Regions from separate parts of the Paraburkholderia flava genome, predicted to be linked through region 2. Evidence: riboswitches for the same ligand, from Rfam matches in the RefSeq annotation. Region 2 holds a riboswitch; each other region holds the start of a gene.
The links. Region 2 has a riboswitch for cobalamin ahead of cobG (precorrin-3B synthase). Riboswitches for the same ligand answer to the same signal wherever they lie in the genome.

Region 1: it holds a riboswitch for cobalamin, as region 2 does, so the genes downstream of both, E1748_RS16745 (CbtB domain-containing protein) here and cobG (precorrin-3B synthase) in region 2, are expected to answer to the same signal.
Region 3: it holds a riboswitch for cobalamin, as region 2 does, so the genes downstream of both, E1748_RS29220 (TonB-dependent receptor plug domain-containing protein) here and cobG (precorrin-3B synthase) in region 2, are expected to answer to the same signal.

The regions. Positions count from the first base shown of each region.
Region 1 covers NZ_SMRO01000002.1:1,184,878-1,194,605, reverse strand. The annotation lists gene E1748_RS16780 (hypothetical protein) at 1-147, opposite strand, end outside; gene E1748_RS16775 (glutathione S-transferase family protein) at 345-950, opposite strand; gene E1748_RS16770 (cupin domain-containing protein) at 1,384-1,767, opposite strand; gene E1748_RS16765 (LysE family translocator) at 1,770-2,402, opposite strand; gene E1748_RS16760 (LysR substrate-binding domain-containing protein) at 2,508-3,395, shown strand; gene E1748_RS16755 (class I SAM-dependent methyltransferase) at 3,452-4,342, opposite strand; gene E1748_RS16750 (CbtA family protein) at 4,635-5,369, opposite strand; gene E1748_RS16745 (CbtB domain-containing protein) at 5,382-5,591, opposite strand; cobalamin riboswitch at 5,631-5,773, opposite strand; gene E1748_RS16740 (histidine phosphatase family protein) at 5,801-6,361, shown strand; gene E1748_RS16735 (YadA family autotransporter adhesin) at 6,484-8,070, opposite strand; partial or broken gene E1748_RS32095 (ESPR domain-containing protein) at 8,137-8,250, opposite strand; gene E1748_RS16730 (response regulator transcription factor) at 8,579-9,394, opposite strand; gene E1748_RS16725 (carbon-nitrogen hydrolase family protein) at 9,525-9,728, shown strand, end outside.
Region 2 covers NZ_SMRO01000001.1:390,216-399,943, forward strand. The annotation lists gene E1748_RS01670 (MFS transporter) at 1-970, opposite strand, end outside; gene E1748_RS01675 (D-arabinono-1,4-lactone oxidase) at 1,051-2,340, opposite strand; gene E1748_RS01680 (amino acid deaminase/aldolase) at 2,388-3,614, opposite strand; gene cobJ (precorrin-3B C(17)-methyltransferase) at 4,024-5,706, opposite strand; gene E1748_RS01690 (precorrin-2 C(20)-methyltransferase) at 5,703-6,437, opposite strand; gene E1748_RS01695 (precorrin-8X methylmutase) at 6,434-7,060, opposite strand; gene cobG (precorrin-3B synthase) at 7,053-8,447, opposite strand; cobalamin riboswitch at 8,537-8,713, opposite strand; gene cbiE (precorrin-6y C5,15-methyltransferase (decarboxylating) subunit CbiE) at 8,801-9,728, shown strand, end outside.
Region 3 covers NZ_SMRO01000004.1:262,067-271,794, forward strand. The annotation lists gene cobT (nicotinate-nucleotide--dimethylbenzimidazole phosphoribosyltransferase) at 1-923, opposite strand, end outside; gene E1748_RS29210 (ABC transporter ATP-binding protein) at 968-1,765, opposite strand; gene E1748_RS29215 (FecCD family ABC transporter permease) at 1,762-2,799, opposite strand; gene E1748_RS29220 (TonB-dependent receptor plug domain-containing protein) at 2,827-4,860, opposite strand; cobalamin riboswitch at 4,966-5,238, opposite strand; gene E1748_RS29225 (ATPase) at 5,473-5,835, shown strand; gene E1748_RS29230 (cell division protein ZapA) at 5,832-6,146, shown strand; RNA gene ssrS (6S RNA) at 6,261-6,442, shown strand; gene E1748_RS29235 (EVE domain-containing protein) at 6,537-6,995, shown strand; gene E1748_RS29240 (SIMPL domain-containing protein) at 7,280-8,011, shown strand; gene lgt (prolipoprotein diacylglyceryl transferase) at 8,122-9,027, opposite strand; gene E1748_RS29250 (LysR family transcriptional regulator) at 9,121-9,728, opposite strand, start outside.

The sequences.
Region 1 (9,728 bases), on a different contig from region 2:
CTGCAACGCGGCCTGAGCACCGCGCGTCGCGACCATGAAACCCACCTGCCCGAGATTGAAATCCTGCGACACCATCAATTGCATGAGCGAGACCATCGGCAGCACGAGTGCCGGGTGATATAGCTGTCGTTCGATCAGATCCTTCATGGCCGCTCCCATCGCGCGGAGCCGCTTCGGCGCTGCGCTGCAAATGACGTTTCGATGAGAGCATTTTAGGAACCCAGCGCCCGCAGATAAATGGGCGGAATACGAAGTCACTTGTCGCGTGAAGCGAACAATCGCCGGCAGCGCGGCGGACCGTGCGTGGCGGACGCTCGGCACGCCCGCCGGCGCGGGTTCGACGCCTAGTCGAGCGGCGTCGCGATGAACTCCGGCAGCGCCTCCGCGCGCGCCGACAACGCTGCGAGCGCCGGATAGCGGACCGGATCCAGCGCACCCGGCAGCATGAAGTCCGTGAAGCGCCACGCCACCGCGATCGTGATGTCCGGCTGCATCAGCCGTTCGCCGCACAGCCAGCCTTCGCGATTCGCGATCATCGACTCGAGCTGCGTGTACGCCGCGTGCATCTGCGTGTTCACGCGGTCCACCCACGGTTCGTGCTGCCGCTCGACGGGCCGCAAGTGGCGCTCGTACACCTGCTGCATGGCTTTTTCCGTGGCAGCGAGCGCGAAGCCGACGAGCTGCAGCCGCGCGGCTGGGTCCTCGGGCATCAGCCGCTCTGCCGGCGCGACCTTGTAATCCAGATGATCGAGGATCAGCGACGACTCGATCAGCAACGTGCCGTCGTCCTCGATGAACGTCGGCGCCTTCACGACCGGATTGATCTTCACGAACGTGTCGTAGTCGCGAAACACCGACACGTTGTGACGCTCGAACGGCAAGCCGAGCACGCCGAGAGAAATTGCGACGCGACGCACGTAAGGGGAGTCCAGCATGCCGATCAACTGCATCTTCGTGCTCCAGATAAGGAAGAGGATCGCCGGGGAACGCCGGCTCGCGAAGCCGCGATGAAGCGGCTTCGCGAGTGTCGCATTCCTGCGCGTCGCGCTCAAGGCTCGGTGTATTACGGCGTGCTTGCGTGGCGATGGCGGAGCGGGACGGCGATGCGAGTCTTGCTGTCACGGCGTGGCTTCGCGGCGTGCGTGTACGTGTGCGCGTGGGATGCCGCGCGGAAGTACGCACGGAGATACCCGTTCGACTCCCCTTCCCTCGCCTTTTCGTCGCGCCGTGCATGACCGCCTCCTGTTCGTCGTCCGAAGCGCGATTTGCGCGCTTTCGTTGCACGACGAACGGCGATCCGCCGGTTCGACACGACACAACAAAATTCTTTGCGCGGCCGGCACGCTGCAGCATCGCGTCGCGCGGAACGGCCCCTGCTTCCCGTTACTTCAACTGCTCCTCGATCGATCGCGTCAGCGGCGTCTGGACGTCGCCGGTATGGCGGGTCGATACCGCTTCGATCAGCACGATCCAGCACTCGTCGTGCGCGACCGGGTTGTGCAGCACGCCCTTCGGCACGACATGCACCATCCCTTCGGAGAGTTCGACCACGCGACCGCCTTCGTATTCCATCCGCAGATGGCCGCGCAGGATGTAGAACAGCTCGTCCTCGTCGCGATGGCTATGCCACGTCAGCTCGCCCTTCACCTTCGCGAGTTTCATGTACTGATCGTTGACCTGCGCGACGACTTTCGGCGACCAGTAGTCGGTCACGTCATCGAATGCGGACGCGAGATCGAACGCTTCCGCGAATCCTGCTTTACTCATGCTTATCTCCACATCGGAATGATCGATACCGCGAGCAGGATGCCCAGTACCGTGTTGACGGTTCGCCATTGACGCGGCGTACGCAGCAGCCGCGCGAGCAGCACGCCGGCCGCGCACCACAGCGCCATCGACACCAGCGCGCTGCCGCCGAACGCACAGGCGAGCAGCAGCGCGAGGTGCAGCGGCCCGTTCGCGAGCATCGCGAACGACGCGGCCGCGCCGAGCGCCATCGCCCAGCCTTTCGGGTTGAGCCACAGCAGACACGCGCCGCCGACGAGCGTCGTCGGCATCGCGGAGGCCTGCGCGCCGCGCCTGAGATCCGGCGGCCCGCTGCGCGCGATCTGCCACGCGAGCCACAGCAGATACGCGCTGCCGATCGCCTTCATCGCCGTCTGCAGCGCGGGGGCTGCGAGCAGCACGCTCGCGAGGCCGGCGGCGGATGCGGCCGCGAGCGACGCGAGACCCACCGCGATGCCGGCCATCAGCGGAATCGAACGGCGAAAGCCGAAGCGCGAGCCGGACGCCGTCGCGAGCGCGGTTGCACCGCCCGGCGTGATCGTCGCGACGACGACGAACAGGAGCAGCGGCGCAAGCGAACCGGCGCCTGCAGTAGACACGGAGGAAAGCACGGACATGGCGGACACGCTGACGTAACCCAAAGAGACGTCACTGTAGCCAGCCGGCCATCATTAGAAAATCGAAAGATTCTGATGCCATGTATTAGCTTCTATAATGCGACGATGGCACGCAACCTTGTCCACAACCTCGATATCTCTCTTGTCCGCACGTTCGTCGCCGTCGCTGAGCGCGGCAGCATGACGGTCGCCGCGAACACGCTGCACCTCACGCAGGGCGCAGTGAGCCAGCAGATCAAGCGGCTCGAGGAATCGTTCGGCTCCAGCCTGTTCGAACGCGTCGGGCGTCAGCTGGAACTGACGCAGGTCGGCGAGCGTTTTCTCGGCAAGGCAAAGCGCCTGCTCGGGATGAACGACGAGATCTGGGCCGACATGGCCGCGCGGCCGCTCGCAGGACAGGTGCGGCTCGGCGTGCCGTACGACCTGGTCGGCGCAAGTTTCTCGCCGATCTTCAAGGCGTTCACCGAGGCGTGGCCGAATGTGGAGATGTCGATCGTCTGCGGCTCGTCGCCGGAACTCGCGGACTGGCTCGCGCGCGGATCGCTCGACCTCGCGGTGGTCGAAGAGCCCGCGACCCATGCGGGCGGCGAATGTCTGCGGGTCGAACGGCTGGTGTGGGTCGGCGCACGCGGCGGCAATGCGCACCTGAAGCGGCCGCTGCCGATCTCGATGGTCACCGACACCTGCGCGTTTCGCGACAGCGTGCTCGACGCGCTGCGCGAGCACGACATCGAATGGCGCACAGTGTTCGAGAGCGGCAACATCGAAGCGACGACCGCGACGGTGCGCACCGGCCTCGCGATCACCGCATGGCTGGTGTCGACGGTTCCGGCCGATCTCGACATCCTCGGCGCGGATGCGAAGCTACCGGAGTTGCCGCCGTTCGCGATCAGCCTCTACCTGCCGGAGCATGGCGGCAGTCCGGTCGCGCGCGAACTCGCGCAGTTCGTCAGGGATGGGTTGTTGAAGCAGCATCGGGCGGCTGCGGCTTGATGAGGTGGATCAACGGAGTGATTTGATCCACCACAGCGCGAGCTTATGACGTGCGTTCAGGCGCGGGGGGCGGGATACGCCGTTCCGCTCACGATGTCGTCGATAGCAACACCGTCCCAATCGACCGATTGAACATCGCGACGCTTCACGCCCAGATACTGGCTATGACAATACAGCCCCTGCACCCATTGACCGCGCAGATAGGGATCGGCAAGCGACGAGAACTTCCCCGTGATCGGGTTCGCCATCGCGGCTTCAATACATTCGAAGCCGAGCGCCGGGGAAAATAATGCGCGGAGTCCCATGTCGCTGAACTGGAAGAAATGCCACGGACGTTCATGCGACGAGTACGAGAAGTGTGTCTCGATGAACAGCATTCCGCCGACCTTCAGCAGTTTCGATATTTCCTGCGCGACGACCCAAGGCATGGCCAGATGCTCGAACACCGCGGTCGAATAGATCAGGTCGAATTTCTGTTCCTTGTCGAAGTACGTGGAAAGCTTGTGGGCATCGCCCACCACGTCGACGTTATTTCCCGGGTAGTAGTCGAATCCAGTGTACTTCGCGTTGGTGAACAGACTTTTGGCATTGGATACTCCGGTGACCTCGCGGCTACCGATCTCGAGCACGCTCATGCCCTCGTGATTTCCAAGCTCGAGAACCAGATTGCTCTGGTTTAGATGGGCGTTTTTCAGCTTGTCCGGCGCCGGGATACTGTTGTCCAGCAACGCGCGATCTATCTCGGCATCGGACATCGTCGGCTTGAACTGCATCCTTTGCTCGTTCTGCCCGTATCTGACGAAGTGTGCGAATCCCGTGAACATCGGGTTTCTCAACGCTTCCTGTGCAAGATCTGCATTGGCGAGCAGGTAGCCCAATTCGCTGAAATTTTCAAAAGTCGCGAGTTCTTTGATCATCTTGGGGAAAGTTTTGACTGCAACGGTCACTAAGAATGTGCATCGGCTTTTCAGCCGGAGAGATAGCTTAACCGGGGCAATCAGACTGGACCAGGATGAACTGGTTGTGACACTCGCGTGTGTCGAGTTTGCGCGTGCGTTTTGGTAGTCGATCCGGCCGGCGCTCGAACGGTATCATCGGGCCTTCGCTCAAACAAGGCCCGCCTCGCCTGACGCGATGATTCGACCAAGGGTTCAACATCGTGATTCGCTAGCGCCTCGCCGGGTTGCGTGAGCACATCCGCTTAACCGTAGATGCAGCCCCCAGCGAAGCGCTTCAACCTCACCGCCCCACAGCCAGCACCCCACTCGCCCCACGACGTCCCGCTTCGACGAGTGCGCCGAATCCAAGCCCGATCGTCGTCCACAGAATCGCCTGCATGCCGAGCGCGGCCATGCGAAATTTCCACAGCAGCACGGCCGGGAAGGCAGCGGGGACTTCGTTGATCGACGGCAGTCCGGCCTGCACCGCCGCGATGATGACGATGAACACGCCGGCCGCGAGAATCGCGCCGTTCCATGCGCCGTAGCGCGCCGCCGCGCGACGCCGCAGCTTCAGCGAGAACACCGTCGCCGCGAGCGAGATCGCGATCATCAGGAAGTACAGGCCCGTCCGATAGCCGATCGTCTCCGGGTCGCCGACCGATGGCGGATTGGCCGGGTATTTGAGCCCCGGCACCACGACGATCGACACGAACGCCGCGAGCGCCAGGCATGCGGACAACGCGCGTGCGCCGAGCTTGCCGACGCGGCCGTACGCATACGCGAACACCAGCGAGAACAATCCGCCCGCCGCTGCGCCGTACACGACGCAACCGGTCAGCAGACCGAGCCCTGCCTGCGTATGGCGGCTGACGAGTTCCGGCTCGGGCGCTTCGCCTTTCGCCGCATCGGCTTTTTCTTCGAACGAAATCGCGCGATCTACCTGCGGTTCACCCGCGATCCTCGCGAAACCGAACGTGAGCAATCCTGCGGCGATGCCTACGAGCATCCCGCGCATCAACAATCGACCTGTCATCGCAATGCTCCGTCAGTGGCAGGGAAAGCCGAGCAGATGGCGGCCGTCGTGCACGAACTCGTGCACATACATGCCGGGAATCAGCGATGTCGCGCCTTCTTCCGCGCCGACGAAGTAGATCGCCAGCAACAGCAGCAGACCGCCGAAGACGAACCACGGCAACAGCTCACGCAGCGGGATGGGTGCCGGCTGGGCAGCCGGTTGGAAAACAGCATCGGTCATGACGGACTTCTCCTGGGGTTGCGCGCCCCGATAGTCGTTGGAAAGAGAGGACGCAAAGCTAGGGTCTGGCTTCCGGTTCGTCGATGAACCGATTACAGTGGCGCGACCGCGCCGGGCTTGCACCGGCTTCCTTGCTTTGGTGACGGTATTCTACGCGTTAAACCTCGCTGTGCCGCCCTACGGTGAAGCGCTTTACAAGGGACGATGTGATGCACACACGGCTCTGGCTCGTGAGCCACGCGGCCACCGCGGCGATGCGCGCGGGCCGCTTTCCATCGGACGATCCGCTCGACGCGCGCGGCATCGCTGACGCGCACGCGTATCGCGAGCGGTTCGATGTGCCGCGCGATGCGACCGTATTCGTCAGCCCCGCTCTCTGCGCACGCGAAACAGCCGACGCGCTCGGCCTCGCTGCACAGCCTGCGTCCCCGCTCGCCGATATGGACTACGGCCACTGGCGCGGCCAACGTGTCGCCGATGTCGCAAACGCCGATCCATCCGCGCTGTCCGCATGGAGCACCGACCCCGACGCCGTCGTGCCCGGCGGCGAATCGTTCGCTGCGGTAGCGACACGCGTCGCGCGATGGCTCGATGCACTCGACGACGTCCCTTTCGTCGTCGCGGTCACGCATGCGGTGGTGATTCGCGCGGCTGTGCTGCATACGCTGAAGATCCCTCTCGCTGCAGGCATGCGGATCGAAATCGGGCCGCTGTCGAGGGTGGAGCTGCGGCGTTCGATGCGTGGTTGGGTGTGGTGGCCTGGTGCGTAGCGTGCGTGCGCTGAAGGATCGCGCACGCTACGCTGCGGCGTCGCTTTGCTGCGGTTGCGGTCGGGTCGCATCGCGAATTGACGGAGCCTCGTCTCGCGACTTCACCTGCGCGATCGCCATGCTCACCATTGCATCGTCGCCCCCACGCCCGCCGCGCTGCTACCGCTGGTCACCCCCGCGCCGGCCCGGACTTGCAGGTTATCGGTCAGGCGCGCGGTCGCGCTAACCGCAACCGCCTGGTAACCACGATACGTGCCGACACCTACACCGAGCGCAATCGTCTTGTCCTTGTCGACATCGCCAATCATGCTGAGCGCAGTCACCGCCGCGATACCCGAGTATGCGTTGCGCGCGGTTTGATCGATGCTCTGTTGCACACCGGCGATGCGCCTGTCCGTGTAGCTGTTCGCTTGCCGCATTCCGTCCGACGTGACCCGGTTCAATTGATCGAGATTGACCGCATCGGTGGCTTGCGTGCCTTCCGCTACGTTGACGAGTTGCCGTTGCTGCGCGGCATTGCCTATCGAGACGACATTGCGGCGGCCGCCATCGTTCGAATTCGCTCCGATCGCCGCCGAATTGGCACCGGCGGTGACGGTGGGCTTGTCGGCGCCGGTGCCCTTCATGTCGGCAGCCACGCCGTTGGCGGTTCTGATCTGCTCGACACGTTCGTAGATACCCGTCGATAGCGACGAAAGCTGCGCGCCGACGTTTGCGACGCCGGTAGACAACGAGCCGATGCCCGTCGACACAGAGGTGGCCAGCGACGCCACGTTGCCGTCGGTCGTGCTGAGGCCGGTGGACAGCGAACTCATGCCGTTCGCGATCGACGTCGACAACGAAGATACGTTGCTGCCGGTCGTGCTCAGTCCGGTGGACAGCGAACTCATGCCGTTCGCGACCGACGTCGACAACGACAATACGTTGCTGTTTGTCGTACCCAGCGCTGTGGACAGCGAACCGATACCCGCCAAGGTCGACGTGGACAGCGACGTCAGTTGCGACACGTTCACGGCGTCGGTCGGCTGGACGCCGTCGGCGACATTCGCAAGCGCTACAGGCTTTTGTGAGTTGGCGCCGCCCAGCGTGACTTTCGTGTGATCGGGGCTGTCGTACTGCACCGAATCGGCGACGACGGTCGATAAGGAACTGACGTTGCTGGCGGCAGTACTTAGACCGGTCGACAGTGAACCGATGTTGCCGTTGGCCGTGCTCAGGCCGGTAGATAGCGAACCGATGTTGCTGTTCGCTGTACCCAGTCTAGTCGACAGTGAACCGATATCGCCGTTGGCTGTACTCAAGCCCGTCGATAACGAACCGATACCCGTCGAAACAGAAGTGGACAGCGACGACAGCTGCGCACCGTTCACTGCGTCCGTGCTATCCGGACTTACCGTGGCCGGCATAAGACCGGTGATCAGATGCCCCTTCATATCGACAGTCGCGTTGATTTCGACCTTGGAAGATTTAATGGCCAATGTGCCATTATTAAGGCCAACGATCTGCACTGCATTGCTTACATTATTCGCGCTCTCTAAATACCCATTTCCATCCCCAGTATTTCCAATTGAAAAAGAAAAATTCCCATCAGATGGGTTTTCTGTATGCGTACCATTGGCATCAATAATCACGCCAGCGGTACCATGAAATGCAGCGAAATACCCACTGTTACTCGCCGGAGGCGCAGTCTGCGCCAGCGCGAGATTCACGCTCAAGCCACTCCCGGAAAACAGCAAAACCACGCGAACGATAGCAAGCGAGTAGCGTCGCGAAGGCGATCCCGATCTCAAGCGCCCCGACGAAGATTTCCCTCGCCCACGAACAAGCTCCGAAGCAGCAACCCAGGCGCCCAGTGCCGGATTCCACATTGACCGATACAAGCGGTTCACAGTCCCCTCCCTTTATTAGAAAATAAATAACGCGAACGCCTTTCAGACAGGCATCGTCGGATTACGATTTATTTTCTAAAACTAGCAGGGATCTTATTTTTGTTTGTGAACCTACGTGACATACCACCTTGATTAACAGTTATCAACAAATAACACGAGTCGAATAACTCCAGATACATCTGTTTTATTTATTTCATTTCGAATATCTTCATACGGCAATGAACTCGCAAATGAAAACGCGGCCGGGATCGACGCGAATCGATCCGGCCAGACGCACTCCATGAATTGAACAAAACCGAAGCGCGCGTCCACGCGCATCACGCGCCGCTCAATCGGCCTTACCCGCCGGCTCGTAAAACAACGCGAACAGTTCCGACTGCGAACCGATGCCGAGCTTCGCGTAGATATGCTTCTTGTGCGCGCGCACGGTCTCGAACGAGATCGTGAGCTTCTCCGCAATCGCTCGCGACGAGAAGCCGCTCAGCGACAGCATTGCCACTTCGATCTCGCGCGCGGTCAGCGTGCCGCGCCCCTGCTTGCCGGACAATGCACCGACGCGCGCAGGAAAATCCACCAGTTCGGCACCGGCCGAAGCCGCGCGCTCCGGCACCGCACAGAATTCTTCGTGTCGCAGCCGCTGCTGCATCAACGCGAGCACCCACGGCGCGAACAGCGTCAGCAGTGCAATCTCCCGTTCGTGATAACGCCGCGTGCAACCGAGCGAAAAACCCATCGTGTGATCCGCATCGATCACGACATTGAAATGCACCTCATCGCCGACGATGTTCTTGCGGAAATAGCGCAGGTAGTACTCGGTCATGCGGAAGTTGTCGGGCGCGACGTCCGCGAGCGTATAGAAGCCCGATGCGTGCGTTTCGAACGCGGCGAGATAGAACGGATCGAGTTGATAAAGCGCCGCGAGATAGTCCTGAAACATCAGGTCGATCTGCCCGTCCGGCATCGCCTGCTCCGCGCAGACGAACGGCGGCGCGTGACGCGCGAAACGCAGCGCCACCCAGCTGTCGAAGCCGATGTGCCGCTCGAGTACTCTCGTCAGACGCGCCCAGAAATGCGGGCTGTCGAGCGCGTCGATGGCCGAGCCAATCTCTCGATGAAACGCGAGATCGCGCCATTCAAGCTCCATCCGTTCTCCGTTGAGGTAACCCACGTGGGTGATTTGCGAACAAAAATAACACGCCGATAATGCGCCGAAGGACATCGCGTGCGCCCGGGCCAATCCGCGCCGGCGCACGGCAACCGCAAGGAGACAGACGATGCAGGTAGAACTCGCGCAACTCGCGCTCGTCGACGGCGGCCTCGAACGCAATACGCGTAAGGTCGTTGAAATAATCGATCGCGCGGATGCGGCCGGCGGCACGCAGCTCGTCGTGTTTCCCGAAGCGACGCTATCGGGCTTTCCGACCCGCGACAACGTCGCCGACGTCGCACAGACGCTCGACGGCCCCACGCTCACTGCT
Region 2 (9,728 bases):
CGGACAGGAGCCCAGTCAGAAACGGAATGATGACGAAGAACGCGCAGTTCAATACGAGCTGGCTCACGAAATACGATGTGCCGCCGTTCGAACCGAAGAAAGCGATCAGCGAGCCGATCATCGCGACTTGAGCAAGCAGGATGATTTTCAACCGGTGCGGTTGGCTTGCGCGTTGAGAAGGAATGATCGCACCAGCAAAACCGAGCAACGACGACAGCGACAACAGAATACCGATCGTCGACGTCGACAGTCCTGCTCTCGTGCCGACAATTCCGGCTACCGCCCATTGCGATGCCTGCACGCCGTAAATCAGCACGGTGACGGCCCAGATGCTCGACACGAGCTTTTTGGACATCGGCCGATGTGTGCGCACGGTGGCGGCTCGATGTGTGTACGCGTCGATGCCGAAGATGACCGGCGACATCAACACAATGGTCGCGACGAGCAGCAGAAAAATCCCGTGTGCAAGCCATGCCTCTGGCAGATAGGCGATGACGACGAGCAGGCCGCCGTTGATGATCCCCGCGATCAGATTGATTTGCCCCCACAGGCGGTCCGCCGACTCGCGTTGCGAGATCGCGGATGCAACGACGACGAAGAGCATGCCTTCGAATATGCCCGACACGCCGCGTGCGATGGCAATGGAGACGACTGTCGGGACCAGCACGCTCGCGGCCTGTCCCGCGAGCGTACCGAAGAGACCCGCAAGCGTGAAGATGCGTGGTGCGCTTGCGATCCAGCGCGGCAATAACGCGCAACTCAGCGCGATGCCGAGAATCTCCACGCCTGCGATCTGCGTCGCGATGCCTTCGTCGAGATGGAACCGCAGCATCACGGCGGCGACGATGAACGGTGTGAGGATCATGCCGTTCGTCGCGATCGCGTACGCGAGCGACAGCTGCGACACCGCACGACGGCCCAGCTCGGGCCGGAGCGTCGACGGAGCAGCGGGGGCGGACGGGTTCGTCATATCGAAGTGTGCGCCTTGAGAAGGATCCGTCGAAGTGGAGGGTGCCGTCATTTTCGCCTGGTGATCCGGATAGACGTGGGCTAGAGACCGAACAGGGTCCGCAGATACGGTGTGATGAAATTGCGTTGCGGGTCCATGCGTTCACGCAGTGCGAGAAAGTCGTTCCAGCGCGGATAAAGCGCGGCGAAGTCGCGGCCCTTAAGCGAATGCATTTTGCCCCAGTGCGGCCGGCCGCCGTGATTCATGCAGATTGCCTGCACGCCGTCGAAATACTGTTCGAACGGCATGCCTCGATACTGGTGGACCGAAATGCGGACGCTGTCGCGGCCGTAGTCTGGGCTAAGCCAGATGTCGTCACCCCGGACCCAGCGGTATTCCAGCGGGAACATCAATGGGAATGTCTTGCGCGAAATGAACGCGCGAATCTCGCGCAATGCATCGGCGCCACGATCAGCCGGCAGCGACCATTCCATTTCGTTGAAGCGGATGCGGCGCACGGTCGACAGCAGCGAATGGCTTGCGTCGACCCGTTCGGCAGGCGACGACACGAGCGCCGCGCAGAGCCGGCTGATCGACGGACACAGCGACGGCAGATGTTTGCTCACGCCGCACAGCAAACCGAATACGCCGTTTTCGAGCACTTCGTCGGTGACGTAGTGCGTCCAGTTCCGGGTGTCGACAGGTTCGTCGGTCAGGTTCCAGATCTTCGTCAGCATCGTGTCGGTGTGGGGCAGCCAGTAGAACTCGAACGAACGGTTCTGCCGCGTCATCGCATCCGCCTGCGCGAGGCACGTTTCGAAGTCCATCTTGCCGCGTGTGAGCTTGAGCCGGTACGACGGGACGAGGCGCAGGCTGATTTCGGTGAGCACACCCAGCACGCCCAGCCCGATCCGGCCGCCTTCGAACAGGTCGGCGTTTTCGTCGCGCGATGCGACCACATCGCGGCCGTCGGCGGTCGTGAAGCGCAGGCTCGCGATCTGCGTCGCCAGATTGCCGAGCTCGATGCCGGTGCCGTGCGTGCCGGTACTGGTCGCGCCCGCGATCGATTGCACGTTGATGTCGCCGAGGTTCTCCATCGCGAGTCCATGTGCGGCGAGTTCGCTGCCGAGCGTATAGAGTCGCGTGCCGGCTCGTACGCGTGCGATGCGCCTGGTGCTATCGACGTCCACGACACCTTGCAGTTTATCCAGCGACACGATTACGCCGTCGGTTTGCGCGAGCGGTGCGAACGAATGTCCGGCACCCACCACACGCACCGGCATAAGCTTTTGGGCCGCGTCGCGCAGCACATCGACAAGCTCGTCTCGCGACGCAGGCGTCGCCAGCGTTGCCTGAGGACAACTCACGTAGCCGGACCAGTTACGCCACATAGCGTTGTTTTTCCATATCGGGTGGGTGGGCTGGAAAGCGTGAGCGGTCAGAAGAAATTCTGTCCCTCTCCGCGATAGGTCGGAATGCAGTCGACGACATGCCCATTCCGGATGAGCAGCAGTTCGTTGAAGCGCTCGCAGAGTTCGCCCGCTTTTGCATGCCGGAACAGCAGCGGATCGCCGATCTCAATGGAGACCGAACGTGGATGGCACACGGGCGTTTGCACTTCGCCCGCCCCTTCGTTCACGATCAGGGTGCAGCCTTCAGGCAGCCACGGCTGCGGCAGGCGATTCGTGCCGGCGGGCCCCGATGCGATGTAGCCACCGCCCGAGCACGTGACGATGCCGTCGCGAGGCCGGCGCGTGACCGGCAACGCGAACCCTGCGGCGGGCTGCGTGCGAAAGGCGGTGTAGTGATCGAACAGTGTGGGCGTATAAAGACCCGAGCCCATCGCGAGTTCGGTGACCGACGCGTCGCTGCGCGTACTTTCGATGCTGCCGGTGCCGCCGCCGTTGACGAAGCGCAGCGAATGGCCAGCAGCGGCCAGCGCGTGCACGACGTTGCTGCGTCGCCCATTGGTCTCGCGAATCGATCGGCGTTTCAGATACCGGATGACGCTATTTTTTAACGACTGGCCCGGTACGCTGTCCATCAGCCCGGCGATCTGACCTTCGTAGCCCATCAACCCGTCAAGCCGCACGTTGGGCCGGCGGGCGATGTCGTTCGCCAATGCGATTGCGCTTGCGACGTCGCGCACCGGCGATCGATACACACCAAAGTAAATGCCCGGGAACGATGAAGACATGTCGAGATCGATCGACAGCGGCATTGCGACGCCCTCGCGGCGAGCAAGCACATCGATGCATTCGACCTGCTGCGGACAGTCGACCATCAGCGTGATCGAACGGCCGGCGCGTAACTGTTCGGCGACCGCTCGAAGCGCAGACGGCTCGACCGACGGATACGCGACCACGAGGTCGTCGAAGCCCTGGGTCGCCAGCCACGCCGCTTCCATCGGCGAATAGCACAGCAGGCCGCGCATGAGCGGACTACTCGCGAGCGCGAGCCGGATGATGCCGACCGCTCGCACGGACTTCGTGACGAGACGGAGCGGTAGATTGGCCGCGCGTCGACGGATATCGGCGAGATTCGCCGCCAGGCTATCGAGATCGACGAATGCAGCCGGCAGACGATGGCCGCGTAGCGCGTCACGGTAGTACGCGTAGTCGCGTGCCGGTTGTTCCTCTGCAGGAAAAGGCGAAACGCCGCTCATGAGGGTTTCTGTTTGTCGTGGATTAGCCGGTGACGCTGCGATTCGATGCCGCTTTAAGGCGGGATCGCCCTGTCTCACTGTGGGGTGAGCGCAGTGTGAGAGTAGCCATCGTCAAAATGACGACCAAGGGTAGAGGCGGCCTTTGGATGGGTCTAATCCGGCCAGCGGCGGTGGGTGTGGGGCGATCGTCACGGTGACGCCCGGTGCCTGTCTGCCGACGCTTGCGGTCGGTGAATGGAGGATGTGCCGCCGGCGTCGGCATGCGGCGCTACCGGGGGGCGACGGCGCCGTCGCCTTCGTGTTCAAGGGAGGGACAGAGGATACGGCACCGGACACGATGCCGGATTCAACGCAGGCGTGTGTCAAACGCAGAAAGCTGTGTCAGGCGCCAGGCGCCAGGCGCCAGGCGTCACGGGTACGAACGCGGCGTATACACCCACTCGCCACCATCGCCGCGCGCAAACCCTCTCGTCGTCGTCGACCCGACGATCACCATCGTCCGCATATCGACGTCGCTGCTGCGCAGCTCGCCGAGCGTGGTCGTCGTGAGCGTGCCACCCGGCCTGCCGATATCGCGTCCCAGCACGACACGCGTCGCGGGCGTCCGGTACTCGCGGACGATATCGAGCGCGGTATCCAGTTGCCACGGCCGCGCACGCGACACCGGGTTGTAGAACGCCATCACCAGATCGGCCTGCGCTGCGTGTCTAAGCCGCGTCTCGATGATCGACCACGGCTTCAGATTGTCCGACAGCGACAGCACGCAGAAATCGTGGCCTAGCGGCGCACCGGCTTGCGCAGCGGTCGCCATGGCAGCCGATACGCCCGGCACCATGCGCAACTCGACTTGTGCCCAACGGGGATCGTCGGATGTATCGAGCGCTTCGAGCACCGCCGCCGCCATCGCAAACACGCCAGGGTCGCCCGACGATACGACGACCGCCGCGCGTCCTTCCGTCGCGAGTTCGAAAGCGTGGCGTGCGCGCTGCAATTCCTCGCGATTGTCGGTCGCGTGTACGCGCTGGTTGTCGCGGAACGGGCCAGCCATGTTCACGTACGTCGCGTAGCCGAGGATATCGGTGGCGTCTATGAGTGCGTCGCGCGCGGCGGGCACGAGTAGATCGGCGGAGCCTGGGCCCAGGCCGATCACGGTCACGCTGCCGCGTGGGCGGCCGATCGTCGCGATGTCTAACGGCGCGTCGGCGATCGCGAGCGTGACCGACGAGGTTGCCTCGTGCAGTACGTTGTGCGGAACAGTCAGCGCGGCTGCAAGCAATTGGTCCGCGTCGGCATCGAGGTCGATAAAACGCAGCGGCACGGCGAGTGCCTGTGCGGCATCGGCAAGCGCCGTATCGGTGCAACGTGCAGCGGGCGCGAGCAGAGCGGCGAGCGCAGCATGCGCAACGTGGTGTGCTTGCAGTGCATCGAGCACCAGCTGTTCGACGTCGTCTCTAATACCACCGATCGCCGCAACCACACTCCGCGGATGAATCAACAAAGTATCCGCCGACGCATCGACGAACGGCGTCACGCGAATCGCCCGCTGCGCAGAAGCATCGCGCGGCAGCGCCGCATCGTCGAGCCACGGCGCGTCGCCTTCGATGCGCGTCGTCTCGCCTGCCAGCAGATCGGAGACGAAGCGCTTGCCGTGCGCGAGATCCGCGAGTGCATAACCTTCCGGCGGATTCAGCACACAGGTGCCGAAACGCAGTTCGCCGCTCGTCGTGATCGCGGGTGCGATGCCGAGCGCGGCCGCGATATCGCGTGCGAGCACGTTGACACCCGCGAGCCCGCCGAGCAGCGGCACGACCGCGCTGCCGTCTTCCGCGACCGCGAGCACCGGCGGCTCCGCGCCCTTGTTCGCGAGCAGCGGCGCGACGCAGCGGATCACGATGCCGGCCGCGCACAACGCGACGATCGGCGTGCCGCGCGCGTACAGCTCGCGCAGATGCGCGGCGAGTTCCGTGTAGCCGACGTCCGCTTCGACACGGCCCGCGAGTCCATGCACCTGCGAACCCGGACAGCATGCCTGCACACGACGCGCGACATCGAGCGCACCGACGCCGAGAATCACGATCGCCGGCGGCATCATCCCTGCCATTTTTGCCCCGGCACGACGAGTAGCGAGAAGTAGGGCGACGCCATCGGATCGACGTCCGCGAGCGGCACGATGCGCTGGTTTGCCATCGTCGCGCGCTCGACGTACAGCGCGCGTTTCGCGAGCCCGAGTTCGTCGAGTACGCGTCTTACCTTGTCGAAATTGCGACCGAGCTTCATCACGACGGCTGCGTCCGCATCCGCGAGACGGCGCCGCAATTCGGCTTCGGGCAATACACCCGACAGCACTGCAAGCGACTGGTTGCGATAAACGAGCGGCGCGCCGAGTACGGCGGCGCCGCCGAGCATCGAGCAGACGCCGGGCACGACTTCGGTTTCGAAACGCGCGGCGAGCCGGTCGTGCAGATACATATACGAGCCATAGAAAAACGGATCGCCTTCGCAGATCACCGCGACGTCGCGACCCGCGTCGAGATGCCCGGCGACGATCGCGGCAGCAGTGTCGTAGAAGTCGGCGATGATCGCTTCATACGATAGCGGCGGTTCGAGCGCTTCGGTCGTCACCGGATAGACGAGCGGCAGGTGCGTCTGTGCATCGTCGAGATGCGCCTCGACGATCCCGAACGCGTTACCTTTTTTGCCCTTCGCGACGAAATACGCGACGACAGGTGCCGCTTTCAGCAGTCGCACGGCTTTGAGCGTCAGCAGTTCGGGGTCGCCTGGACCAACGCCGATGCCGAACAGGCGTCCCTTACCCGTACTCATTCGACCTCCGACGCAAGCGCGTTCACCGCTGCGGCAACCATCGCGCTGCCGCCGCGTCGTCCCGCGACGATCACCCACGGCACGTCATAACCACCTGACGCGAGCAGCGCCTTCGATTCCGCCGCACCGACGAAGCCGACCGCAAAACCAAGAATCAACGCGGGTCGCGGTGCGCCCGCATCGAGCAGATCGAGCAGATGGAACAGCGCGGTCGGCGCATTGCCGATCGCGACGACGCTGCCTTCGAGATGCGGTCGCCACAGCTCGACCGCCACAGCCGAGCGCGTGTTGCCGAACTGCTTCGCAAGGTCGGGCACGGTTGCATCGCCGAGCGTGCACAGCACCGGGTTATTCGCCGGCAGTCGCGCACGCGTGATGCCTTCGGCGACCATTCGCGCATCGCAGAGAATCGGCGCGCCGGACGCAAGCGCATTGCGGCCCGCGTGTCCTGCGCCCTCGGAAAAACGCAGATCGTCGACGATGTCGATCATGCCGCACGCGTGGATCACGCGGACCGCGAGCTTTTCGAGGTCGGGCGGCACGCGCGACAGATCGGCTTCCGCGCGGATCGTCGCAAACGACTGGCGATAGATCTGCTGGCCGTCGCGAAGGTAGTCATGCATCGGTGTGGCTCCGGGACGGTCGCGCGAGTAGCGCGGCGGCCTGTTCGATAGTCAGGTGGTGCGCGATGGGGATGCCGAAGCGGTCGGCGCCGCCCACGCTCGCGCGTTGATACAGGTCATAGCAGCCGGGCGCGGTTGCGAGCAGCGTGTGCGGTGCGCAATGCGCGGCCGCGCAGGAGCGCGGGCAGCCGCTTAGGTGGACGGCATCGTCTGCGCTCGTGTCGGGAAGAAGGGTGGCGAGATGCAATGCGTCGGCTTTTGTGTCGGCGGCGCTTTTCGTGCAACCGGTCGAACCGGCGCATGCGATCAGCCGCACGTAGGGATGCGACGGCTCGCACGCGAGGCCGAGTGCGCGCAGGCTATCGAGTACGGCGGGCACTGCATCGTCGGCGACGTCGGGGATGAGCACGCTTTGCCACGGTGTGACATGTAGCGTTCCGTTGCCGTGTTCTGATACGAGCGCGGCCAGCTTAACCAGCGTGCACGTATCGAGCCGCCCGAGCGCCGGCTGCCCGCCGACGTGAGACAGCTTTGAATCGCGTTGCCGATGAGCGCCGACGCGCAACGACGGCGATGCTGGTGCACGGGTCCATGCGGCGACAGCGGGATCGTCGTGCAAAGCAATGTCTGCTCGTTCGGCCGCGCGTTGCAATAACGCGGAGGCGTCGTAGCTGGCGAGCACGTCGCGCATTCGCGTGTCGTCAGAGCCGCTGACGTCCAGGAACGTATGCAGCAACGCTTCGACGAAAACGGGTAGATCGGCAGCGGCCACTGACGCAAGTGCGCTGCCCGGCACCGACAACGGACAGCCCGCAAGACCCACCGCGTACCGCGCACGATCCGCATCGCCGACTGCCGAATCCATTGCCGAAAACCACACATCGTGCGGATGATCGACCGCCATCAAGCGTTCACCGCCGTCGAGCATCAGCGCGAATTTCGGCGACAACGCCGCGAAGCGCGGCTCGCGTTGCAGTCGCGAAAGCAACGCAGCGGCGAGTGGCCGCGTGTCGTCGAGCGCCTGCGGATCGCGGCCTGCGAGCGGGCTCGTCATCACGTTGCGACGTTCATCGGCGTGCGCGTTGTTCGGATCCTGCGTACCGGGGCCGGTCTGCATCAGCGCCGCAACGAGCGAGGTCTCGTGACCCGCCCGCACGCCGCGCAACTGCAGGTTCGCGCGATTGGTCAACTCGACGATACCAGCCGTGTGCAGATCGGCGGCCTGTGCGACCGCGACCGCATCGCGCGCATGCAGTTCGCCGCCCGGCAGCTTGATCCGGCAGAGCCCGCCGTCGCGTGCGGCAACGATGCGCGCAAGCGACGGACACGCCGACGCGCGCGGCGCAGACCGTGCATCGACAGCAGCAGGGGACAAAACTCGATTCAAGCGATTACCGGTTTAGCGTCGCGCGACGGCCCGGTGTTGCCTCGACAGGAAGCAACGCGGCATCGGTACACCCCGCCCGATGATGGCTGGCACGAACAGTGTTGCCGGCAGGTTTCCTGGCTTGCAGGTCGTGGTCCGCGCGTGCCTTCCCGAATGAATCAGTGGCGTGTGGAGCGCGGACTCGCTGCATACAGTTGCGGGGGCAGCCACAGTGTCGCTGTGTTCCCTTTTAGGCCCCGAAGGGCACCGGCGAGGCTGTATTATGCCTTCTTTCTCCGGCGCTTCGATCGCATGCGCAGCACGCATGCGTCGGCACGCAGCCGGAACTGAAACGACATGATGAGGATGGCGGGATGCCTGCGTGGCTGACCATAGTAGGCATCGGCGAAGATGGCTTCGCGGGATTGGGCCGCACCGCGCGGCGCGCGCTGCTCGATGCGTCGGTGGTAATCGGCGGCGAACGGCATCTTGCGATGCTGCCCGCACGCTTGCACGCACGACGTGAACCGTGGCCGCATCCGTTCGATCTTGCACCGCTGCTCGCGCGGCGTCCCGAACCGGTCTGCGTGCTGGCGAGCGGCGACCCGATGCTGTTCGGCGTCGGCGCGACGCTTGCCCGCGCGCTGCCCGCCGACGAACTGCACGTGCTGCCCGCGCCGTCGTCGCTGTCGCTCGCGGCGGCCCGCGCGGGCTGGCCGCTGCAGGACGTGACGATGCTGTCGCTGGTGGGCCGGCCGATTGCGGCGCTGCATGCGCATCTGCACGACGGTGCACGTCTGCTGGTGCTCGGTGGCGATGCGACGGCGCCGTCGGCGCTCGCTACGCTGCTCGTCGAACGCGGCTTCGGCGCGACGCGGATGATCGTCTTCGAACATCTGGGCGGACCGCTCGAACACCGCATCGATACGCGTGCTGACGCATGGCACGCCGATCCTTCGGCATGGTCCCCGGCCGCGCTGAATCTCGTCGCACTCGACTGCCGCGCGGGTCTCGACGCGCAACCGCTGCCGCTCACACCCGGACTCCCCGACGAAGCGTTCGCCAACGACGGCCAGTTGACGAAGCGCGATGTCCGCGCCATTGCGCTCGCGCATCTCGCGCCGCTTCCTGGCGAACTGCTGTGGGACGTCGGTGCGGGCGCGGGCTCGATCGGTATCGAATGGATGCGATCGCATCGCACGTGTCGCGCGATTGCGATCGAAGCGCATCCGCAGCGTCAGGCGTTCATCGCGCAGAACCGCGATGCGCTCGGTGTACCTGGTTTGCAACTGGTCGCCGGCA
Region 3 (9,728 bases), on a different contig from region 2:
AGCGGCAGCGCACCGAAGTGATCGAGCATGCGACGGTGCCCCGCTTCGTTCGACGCATGCGCAAACACGCAGTACTCGCGCACACCGGGCGCGAGCGCATCGGCGACGAGCAGCGCGGCCGTCGCGATGAAACCGTCGACCAGCACGACCATCCGCGCCTCGGCGGCCGCGATGTACGCGCCCGTCATCATCGCGATCTCGAAGCCGCCGAACGTCGCGAGCACGTCGAACGGATGCACGACATCTGGGTGGCGCTCGAGCGCCGATGCGAGCACGTTTCGTTTCTTCGCGAGACCCGCGTTGTCGAGGCCGGTGCCGCGACCGACGCACTCGTCGATCGGCACGTTACACAGCCGGCTCATCATGCACGCCGCCGCCGACGTGTTCGCAATGCCCATCTCGCCGAAGCCGATCACGTTCGTGCCGAGCGCCGCGTGATGACGCACGCGCTCGATGCCCGCGTGGATCGCCGCTAGCGTTTCGTCGCGCGTCATCGCGGGTTCGTGCGCGAAGTTGCGCGTGCCGCTCCCGACCGGAATATCGACGAGACCGGTCGTGTCCGCGAGCGGCGTCGCGATGCCCGCGTTGACGATTTCGAGCGTCAGGTCCGCGACGCGGCTGAACGCATTGATCGCCGCACCGCCCGCGAGAAAGTTCGCGACCATCTGTGCGGTTACGGCCTGCGGATACGGGCTCACGCCTTCGGCTGCGACGCCGTGGTCGCCGGCGAACACGATCATTGCCGCGCGATGCACCGTCGGTTGCGTGGTGTTCTGGATCAGGCCGATCTGACGCGCGAGCGTTTCAAGACGACCGAGGCTGCCGGGCGGCTTGGTCTTGTTGTCGATCAGGTGTTGCAGATCGCCGCGCAGCGACGGATCGAGCGGCGCGATGGAAGGCAGAGCGAAAGGCGATTGGGTCATTGTTGTCTGGAGGATGAAAGCGGGTTTGCGTCTTATGCTACGGCTTATGTCGGATGACGGGACTGTAGCGCGGGAATCAGCGCTTCGTGTTCGCCGTCGCGAATCAAGATCAGCGGATAGCCGAACGCACGGCTCGCGCGTTCCGGCGTCAGCACGTCGCGTGCGGCGCCGGCATACGCACCGCCCTGCCCGTCGAGCAGCAGCGCGTGAGTCGCGAAACGGCGTCCGAGGTTCAGGTCGTGACATGAGAACACGACGGTACGCGACGACCCGCGCACCCATGTCGTGAGCGCTTCGAGACATTCGATCTGGTGATGCAGATCGAGATGCGACAGCGGTTCGTCGAGCAGCAGCAGCGGCGCCGCCTGACACAGCACGGCGGCCAGCGCGACGCGCTGCCGTTCGCCGCCGGACAGCGACAGCACATCGCGCGCAGCGAATGCACTGAGGCCGAGCGTCGCGAGCGCGGCATGCGCGGCGTCGATGTCTTCGTCGCGCTCCCAACCCCACCCGGTGAGATGCGGAAAGCGGTTCAGTAGCACGATATCGAGCACGCTCGCGCTGAACGCGTCGTGCACGCTTTGCGGCATCAACGCGCGTCGTTGCGCGAGCGTCGCCGCGGGCCAGCGTGTGAGCGTCGTGCCGTCGAGTTCGATGTGGCCTGCCGCCGGTCGCGCGAGTCCCGCGAGTACGGAGATCAGCGTCGTCTTGCCCGCGCCGTTCGGGCCGGCGATGCACCACACCTCGCCGGGACCGAAGCGCTGCGTGAAGCCGTCGAGCAGCACGCGATCGCCGACACGCAGCGTGAGCGCGTGTGCTTCAAGCGCATGCGTGCGCGTCATCGCGACCGCCTGTGCAGCAGCATCCACAGAAACACCGGCACGCCAGCGAGCGCGGTAATCACACCGACCGGCAGTTGCGCGGGCGCTATCACGGTACGCGCGACGAGGTCGGCGCCCATCACCGCGACGCCACCGCCGAGTGCTGCTGCGGGCAACAGCATCCGCTGATCGTTGCCGAACGCGAGCCGCACCATATGCGGCACAACGAGCCCGACGAAACCGATCGTGCCGCCCGTGGTCACCGCAGCTGCAGCCGCGAGCGACGCGATGAGATAGATGCGCAGCCGCAGCGGCACGACCGCGACGCCCAGCGCCTGGGCGGCCGCATCGCCGCGCAGCAGTACGTTCAGTTGCGGCGCAGCCGGCACGATGACGAGTACCGCAACCGCGAGGGCGGCGAGCGAGGTCCATGGCATGCCGTCGCCGTTCAGGTCACCGGTCAGCCAGAACAGTATCCCGCGCAGCCGATTCTCCGGCGCAACCGTGAGCAGCAGCGTGATCACCGCGCCCCAACCGGCCGCGACCACTGCGCCGGTCAGCAGCAGACGCGGCGACGTGTCCTGCGGCTCACCACGCCACAGTTCGCGACGCGCGAGTCCCAGCACGAGCAGGATCGACACGAACGCACCGGCGAACGCACTTGCATCGACGAGCCACCACGCGCAACCAGCAATCATTGCGACGAGTGCGAAACTCGCCGCGCCTCCCGACACGCCGAGCACATACGGCTCCGCAAGCGGATTGCGCAGCAGCACTTGCAGCAGCGCCCCGCCGAGCGCGAGCAACGCACCGCACGCGAACCCTGCGAGCGCACGCGGCAAACGCAGCGAACGGACGATCTCGATTGCAAGATCGTCCGATGCGCCGTGTGCCGGCAGCAACGCCGAGAACACGTGCGCGGGCGGCACCGGCACGCTGCCGAGCGACAGCGACGCGACGAACACCAGCACGCCGAGCAACACGAGCGCGCACCAGATCGCCGTCGCACGCGATGCGCTCATGCGCGGCAAGCCGCGTGACGCGACGCGGTTCATCCGCGCGTCCTCACGTGCGGGCGCGCATCACTGCTGCTGCCAGCCGACCGTGATGAACGCACTGCGTCGCGGCGAGTTGTACGTGTAGGCCGTTTCATAGTCCCGGTTGAAGAGGTTCTGGATCTGCGCGGAGACGTACCACGCCTTCGTGATGTTGTAGCGCGCGGACAGGTTCAGGAGACCGTAGCCCGACAGCGGCGTGCCGCTGTCGTTGCGCTCTCCGCTGACGATCCACTCGCCGCCGACACGCCACGCATCGATCGACCGGTTCGCCGTGAACGAAGCGAAATGACGCGCGCGACGGACGAGATCGGTGTCGGCGTCTTCGTCGACCGGATTCTGCACCGTCAGCGACGCGCGCACATCGGTCTTTCCAACGTGCCCGCTCCACGAGCCTTCGACGCCCTGCACCTTCGCATGGCCGATGTTCTGCGCGACGTAGATGCCGGGGATCGTCTGCACGTAGTCGATCAGGTTCGAGTAGCGCGTCTGGAATGCGGTGACGCGGATCACGCCGAGTGCATCCGATGCGTATTGCAGCGCGCCTTCGACCGAGTGACTGCGCTCCGGCTGGATCAAAGGATTGCCGCTCACCGGGAAGTACAGGTCGTTGAAGGTCGGCGCGCGGAACGCATCGGACAGGCTCGCGGTGGCCTTCCAGTGCGCATTGAAATCGTAGCCGTAGCCGAGATAGTAACTGTTCGCGCCGCCGAAATCGGAGTACTGGTCGCGCCGCAGATTCGCCTGGATCTGGCTCGCGCCGAAGCGGCCGGTATAGCCGATGAAGCCCGAGTTCACGTGACGGTCCGGTGCCGAGTATTCGTCCGAATCGAGCGACTGGTCGAGATGTTCGTAGCCGAGCTGGATCTTCTGGCCGGGTCCGAACGTGAAGTCGTTCTGCCACGTGTACTGGCGGTTGTCCGTGTTGAAGCGGTCGGTGTACACGCCGTTCAGCGCGTTCTGGCTGCGATCGTTGCCGGCCGCGACGACGAAGTGCGTGGTCCACCAGTCGGTCAGCTTGCCGTTCGCGAACGCGGACAACTGCTGGACCTTGCTGTACAGATTGTTGAGATCGGTTGGCAGGCCGTATGCGTTGTCGTAGCTGTCGTTGCCGTTCGACTGGAAGTAGCGCACGCCTGCGTCCCACTTGTCGTTGAAGCGATGACGCAGCGACGCCGAGATGCTCTCGTTCAGATAGCCGTTCGCGTTCGGATTCACGCCGGGCGCGAGCGCCGGATTCTGCGACGAAAATCCGTCGTCCTTCGAGCGCGCGAGCGAGATGCTGAACGTCGTGTTGCCGTCGTGATCGAGCGCGCCGTTCACGCCCGCCTGCTGCGTCTGCGTGTGATAGCTGCCGTAGCCGACCGAGAAGTCGAAACGCGGCGGATGATCGCCGCCGTTCTTCGTGAAGATCTGCACGACGCCGCCGATCGCGCCTGAGCCATACAACGCCGACACGTTGCCGTTCACCACTTCGACGTGATCGATCTGGTCGAGCGGAAGCTGCGACAGCTGCGCATTGCCGAGGCTCACCGAATCGACGCGCACACCGTCGATCAGCACCAGCGACTGCACCGACGACGCGCCGCGCAGGAACAGACTCGCCTGCGAACCGGGGCCGCCGTTGCGCACGATCTGCGCGCCCGGTGCGAGTTGCAGCAGACCGGGGACATCCTGCGCGGTCGTATCGGCGATGTCCTGGCTGTCGAACAGCGTGGTCTGCGGGATGGTGTCCGCGAGCTTTTGCGGACTGCGGTCAGCGGTGACGACGATCGGCGATAGCGTGTGTGCGTCGGTGATGGAAGAAGCGGTAGAACTTGTGCTTGCCGCGACGGGCGTAGCGGTGCCCGAAGAAGCGGCGGCAGCCGTGCTTGCAACGGCAGGTGCAGCGGTGCCCGGAGACGTAACGACTGCAGTGGAAGACGACGCTGAAGCGACAGGCTGGGTGTCGCTTGAAGACGGCTCTTGTGTCTGCGGCGCGCTCTGTGCAAATGCCGTCAGCGGCGCATAGGCCGCTGCGGCCAGCGCAGCGAGTGCCGTGCGGGCGATCGGGGTGAACATCGACGGATTTCCTGTGGTAGCGTGCGCGGCCCGCTCCCCGCAGGCCGTTGCGTAACAGGGAACGGCAACCGCCGGCCGATGCTCGCCGGCACGTGCGCGACGGATGACGCTCCCCTCCCTCTGGCCGGTATCCGGGCTGGCGACACATCGACCCGCCTTCCCACGCATGAAGCGCAGTGGCACGATGCACATCGCGCGGCCTCGCTATGCGAAGGCCAGGAGATGCACATGAAGGGTCGACCTGCATGACGATGCGGTCGCTTACCGTTGCGGGGGCAGCACAGGTTGGCTCGGTCGGGCGGACTCCGCTCCCTGCTTCCCGTTTAACTGCACGCGATACGAAAATCGCGCGCGGGCACCAAGAGTGCCGCAAGTGTAGCAGCGCACTCTGTGGCGTCAAGAAAGGGCGATCCCTGCTTCGCTGCACTCGCACAAGTGCATGCGTGCGCCGCATCGAAGGCATGCAAAAAACGCAGCGAAATCCCGCTGGAATCACATCGCGAAATTGCCGGATATGCGCAAAAAGCGATGCTGTTACGTCTCGAAACGAGACATTTATCGGAACGCCCGACATTCCGCGCTAAAATGCCGTGTCTTTAGAGGACGCAGCACATGCTCACCGAACTCGAAACACTCTCACAGAACATTGGACGTCTGATTGCACTCAGTCAGCGTCACTACGCAGCGCGCCAGGCGCTCGAAGAACAACTCACGCAAGCGCGTGCAGATTGCGAAGCGACGCGCGTCGAACTCGATCAGATGCGCGAAGAGCGCAATGCGCTGCAGGCCGAACGCGATGCGCTGTCGGCGAAGATCGACGACGCACAGGTTCGCCTCAACGCGATTCTCGAAAAACTGCCGCGCGCGAAAGGCCACTCCGAACAGGACAATCAGCTCGATCTGCTCGCGTCCGCGCCGCAGGAAGACGGCGCTGCACGCAGCGATGCGGATGCCCGCCACGGAGAAAATGCATGACCACGAAGCAGATCGAAGTCTCGATTCTCGGCCAGTCCTATCGTCTCGCGTGTTCGCCGGAAACCGAAGCGGCACTGCTCGAAGCTGTCGCGCGGGTCGACGCGGAAATGTCGAAAATCCGCACGCACAGCAACGTGCGCGGCATGGACCGCATTGCGGTGATGGCTGCGTTGTCGCTCGCGTCGGAACTGCTCAAGCTGCAGTCCAGCGTACGTCATGGCGAATCGTTTCCGGCTGAAGAAATCCGGCGTACAATGGCCCAGATGAACGATCAGCTGGACACGGTGATCAACCAGTACAGCACGCAATAACGGTTACACGAGGCCAGTAGACAAAGGCCGATCGGACCGGTAGCATCAGCTTCAAGGTCTCCTGTTTCAAACGGTTTATGTGAGTCGGCACAGAGTACGTCGGCTCAGTTGTCAGCTTCCCTGCCTGGTTTGCCAAGGTCATATATTCCTTGAACCAATGCCATGTGCACGGTTGTGGAAATTTGCAGCACGGGCGTGCGCGTCACTCTGTCTGATGTACCCGAAGTGCGGCTAACTGCGACCAATTCTGAACCCCCGGTTCAGGATGCCGGCCTAGCGGCTAAGGCGGGGACCTATTCGAACGGCATCGGACATTCGTCCGGTGCCGTTTTTCTTTGAGCGGCGCTTTTTTTCACTCATCGCTTCACTCATTTCGCGTTCATTCGATTCATGCGCTACTGGCTAATGAAGTCCGAACCGGACGAAGCAAGCATCGACGATCTCGCCGACGCCGCGCAACGCACGTTGCCGTGGACCGGCGTACGCAACTATCAGGCGCGCAACTTCATGCGCGACACGATGCAGGTCGGCGACGGTGTGCTGTTCTATCACTCGAGCTGTCCCGAGCCCGGCATTGCCGGGCTCGCCGAAGTGTCGTCGACGGCCTACCCCGATCCGACGCAGTTCGATCCGAAGAGCCCCTACTACGATCCGAAATCGACGCGCGAAACACCGCGCTGGGTACTCGTCGACGTCGTGTTCAAGAAGAAGTCGACGCTGGTCCCGCTCGCGGCGCTGCGCGAGCATCCGGAACTCGCGCAGATGCGCGTGCTGGCGAAGGGCAACCGCCTGTCGATCACACCGGTCACGAGCGAAGAGTGGCGCTTCATCACGAAGCGGCTGATGTAGTACCGCACGTGATGCGGCATGCAACCTCACGCGCTACGCTCGTATGCGACGTCATGTCGCGGCAACCTGACGAAACCGTCAGAAAGTGCCAGAAACGGTCAGGTGAAGGGAACCTGTCGGCATGAAAGCACGCCTAACTGGCTCGCAAGCGTCGTGCCCGTCTCGTACCACAGGGCGTGCGGTCCATCCTTTCTTCGCCTCTCCAGGATCTGCACGAAAGGCCACGCGAGCAATGCGCAGCGGCACGGGCCGCGCGCAATCCTGTTCACGGAAGGAGTCCCATAATGACCAGAAAAAACGCCATCGCATTCGCGCTCGCCGTGGCTTCGGCCGCTCCGCTGATGCTGTCGCTCGTGCCGTCAACCGCGCACGCGCAGAGCGCGCCGTATCAGCCGGCCGGCGTGCTGTCTCTGAATGCGCAGGCCAGTACCGAAGTGCCGCAGGACGTGGTGAACATCACGCTGTTTTACGAGCAGGAAGCGGCCGATCCGTCGTCGCTGACTACCACGTTGAACCAGCGTGCCGATTCGGCGCTGCAAAAGGCCAAGGGCGTATCCGGCGTCACCGCGCACACGGGCTCGTTCTCGATCAGCCCGTCGACCGATCGCAACGGTCGCATTTCGACGTGGCGCGGTCGTACAGAAATCGTGCTCGAATCGCATGACTTCGCTGCCGCATCGAAGCTCGCGGGCCAGATGGGCTCGATCATGCAGGTCGGCGATGTGCAGTTCTCGCTGTCGCCGGAAGCGCAGCGTGCCGCCGCACAGAAGCTCACCAGCGAAGCGATCGCGTCGTTCCGTCAGCAGGCCTCCGCGTCCGCGCAGGCATTCGGCTATAGCGGCTATTCGATCCGCGAGGTCAACATCGGCCGCGACGGCATCATGCCGCATCCACGGATGATGATGATGGCCGCGGCCCCCTCGTCGTTCAGCGCGAAGAGCGATGCGCCGGTGGCACTGCAGGCGGGGACGTCGACGGTGACGGTCAACGTGTCGGGCTCGGTGCAGATGAAGTAACGCGTGATCGCGTGACCCCACGTCACGCGATGGCCGCGAGCCCATGAAGAAAGAAAGCCCTGCATTCTCGCGAATGCAGGGCTTTTTGTTGACTCGTCAGGCACGGCCGATCAGTTCGCGCCGACGGCCTGCCCCTTCGCACGACCACCACGCCGATACGCCCACACCAGCATCAGGACGCCCGCGATGACCATCGGCATCGACAGCCACTGCCCCATCGACAGCCCGAACGTGAGCAGCCCGAGGAAGTCGTCCGGCTCGCGTGCGAATTCGACCGTGAAGCGCGCAAGACCGTAGCCAATCAGAAACACCGCCGAAATCGCGCCGACCGGCCGCTGCTTGCGCGAGAAAAACCACAGCACGAGAAACAGCGTGACGCCTTCGAGCGCGATCTCGTACAACTGCGACGGATGACGCGGCAGCATGTGGTACTGCGCGAATATATCGGCGAGATGCCACTGCGCAGCCTTATCAGGGTGCGCGGCAAGCCAGCCCGCGTCCTCGCTCGAAGCGCTCTGGAACAGCATCGCCCACGGCGCCGACGGATTCGTCACGCGGCCCCACAGCTCGCCATTGATGAAGTTGCCGAGGCGGCCCGCCGCGAGCCCGGTCGGCACCATCGGCGCGACGAAGTCGGTGACCTGCAGCCACGTGCGTCCGCGCTGGTGCGCGAACAGCGCCATCGCGAGCGCCACACCGAGGAAGCCGCCGTGAAACGACATGCCGCCTTCCCACACCTTGAAGATGTCGAGCGGATGCGCGAAGTACCAGCTTGCCTTGTAGAACAGCACATAGCCGAGCCGCCCGCCGAGGATCGTGCCGAGCACGCCGTAGAACATCATGTCGTCGATGTCCTTCGCGGTCCATCCTTGCGCCGCGACGTAAGGCAGCCGCAAGCGTAGCCGCCCCACGACGATCGCCGCGACAAACGCAACGAGATACATCAAACCGTACCAGCGCACGGCAAGCGGTCCCAGGTGGATCGCGACGGGATCGAAATTCGGGTGAATGAGCATCGTGTGGTGAGGTTCGGGTTCTTCGGTGTGCTTCTATATGTGTACCAGCTACGACGGCCAGCCTCGCATTGGACGCATGCCGCGGCAATGCGTTCAGCGACGTGGTCGCGCAGCCTTCCTCGCGACCGTCGCCGCATGCGCGCGCACGATCTCGATGAAGCCCGCGAGCACCGGGCTCACCTCCGCCGTACGCCAGACAAGACCTGTCTCGATCGCGGGCACCGCTTCGCGCAACGGACGGTACACGACGCCGGTGCGCCGCAGGTTACGCAGCGATTGCGGCACCAGTGCGACGCCCATGCCCGCCGACACGAGGCTCACGATCGTCTGCATCTGGATCGCTTCCTGGCCGATGCGCGGCGCGAGGCCAGCCACGCCGTAGCAATCCATAATGATGTCATAAAAGCCAGGCGCTAAACGCCTCGGGAAGACGACGAGCGGTTCGTCGGCGACGTCGGCGAGGCTGATCGGGATCGGGTTCCAGCCGCCGTCGCCGGCTTCTGCGGCGGCTGCGGCCGCGCTGTGCGCACGCACGCCTGCCGCGCCTCGCTTACGGGAACCCGTGACCGGCCCCGCATCGATACGCGCCGCCAGCGCCGACGACATCGCGATCACCAGCGGCTCGCGTGCGATCGGCAGCCACGACAGCTGTGCCGCATGGCGCGGCGGCAGCGGCGCGATCACCAGACCCGCATCGATAC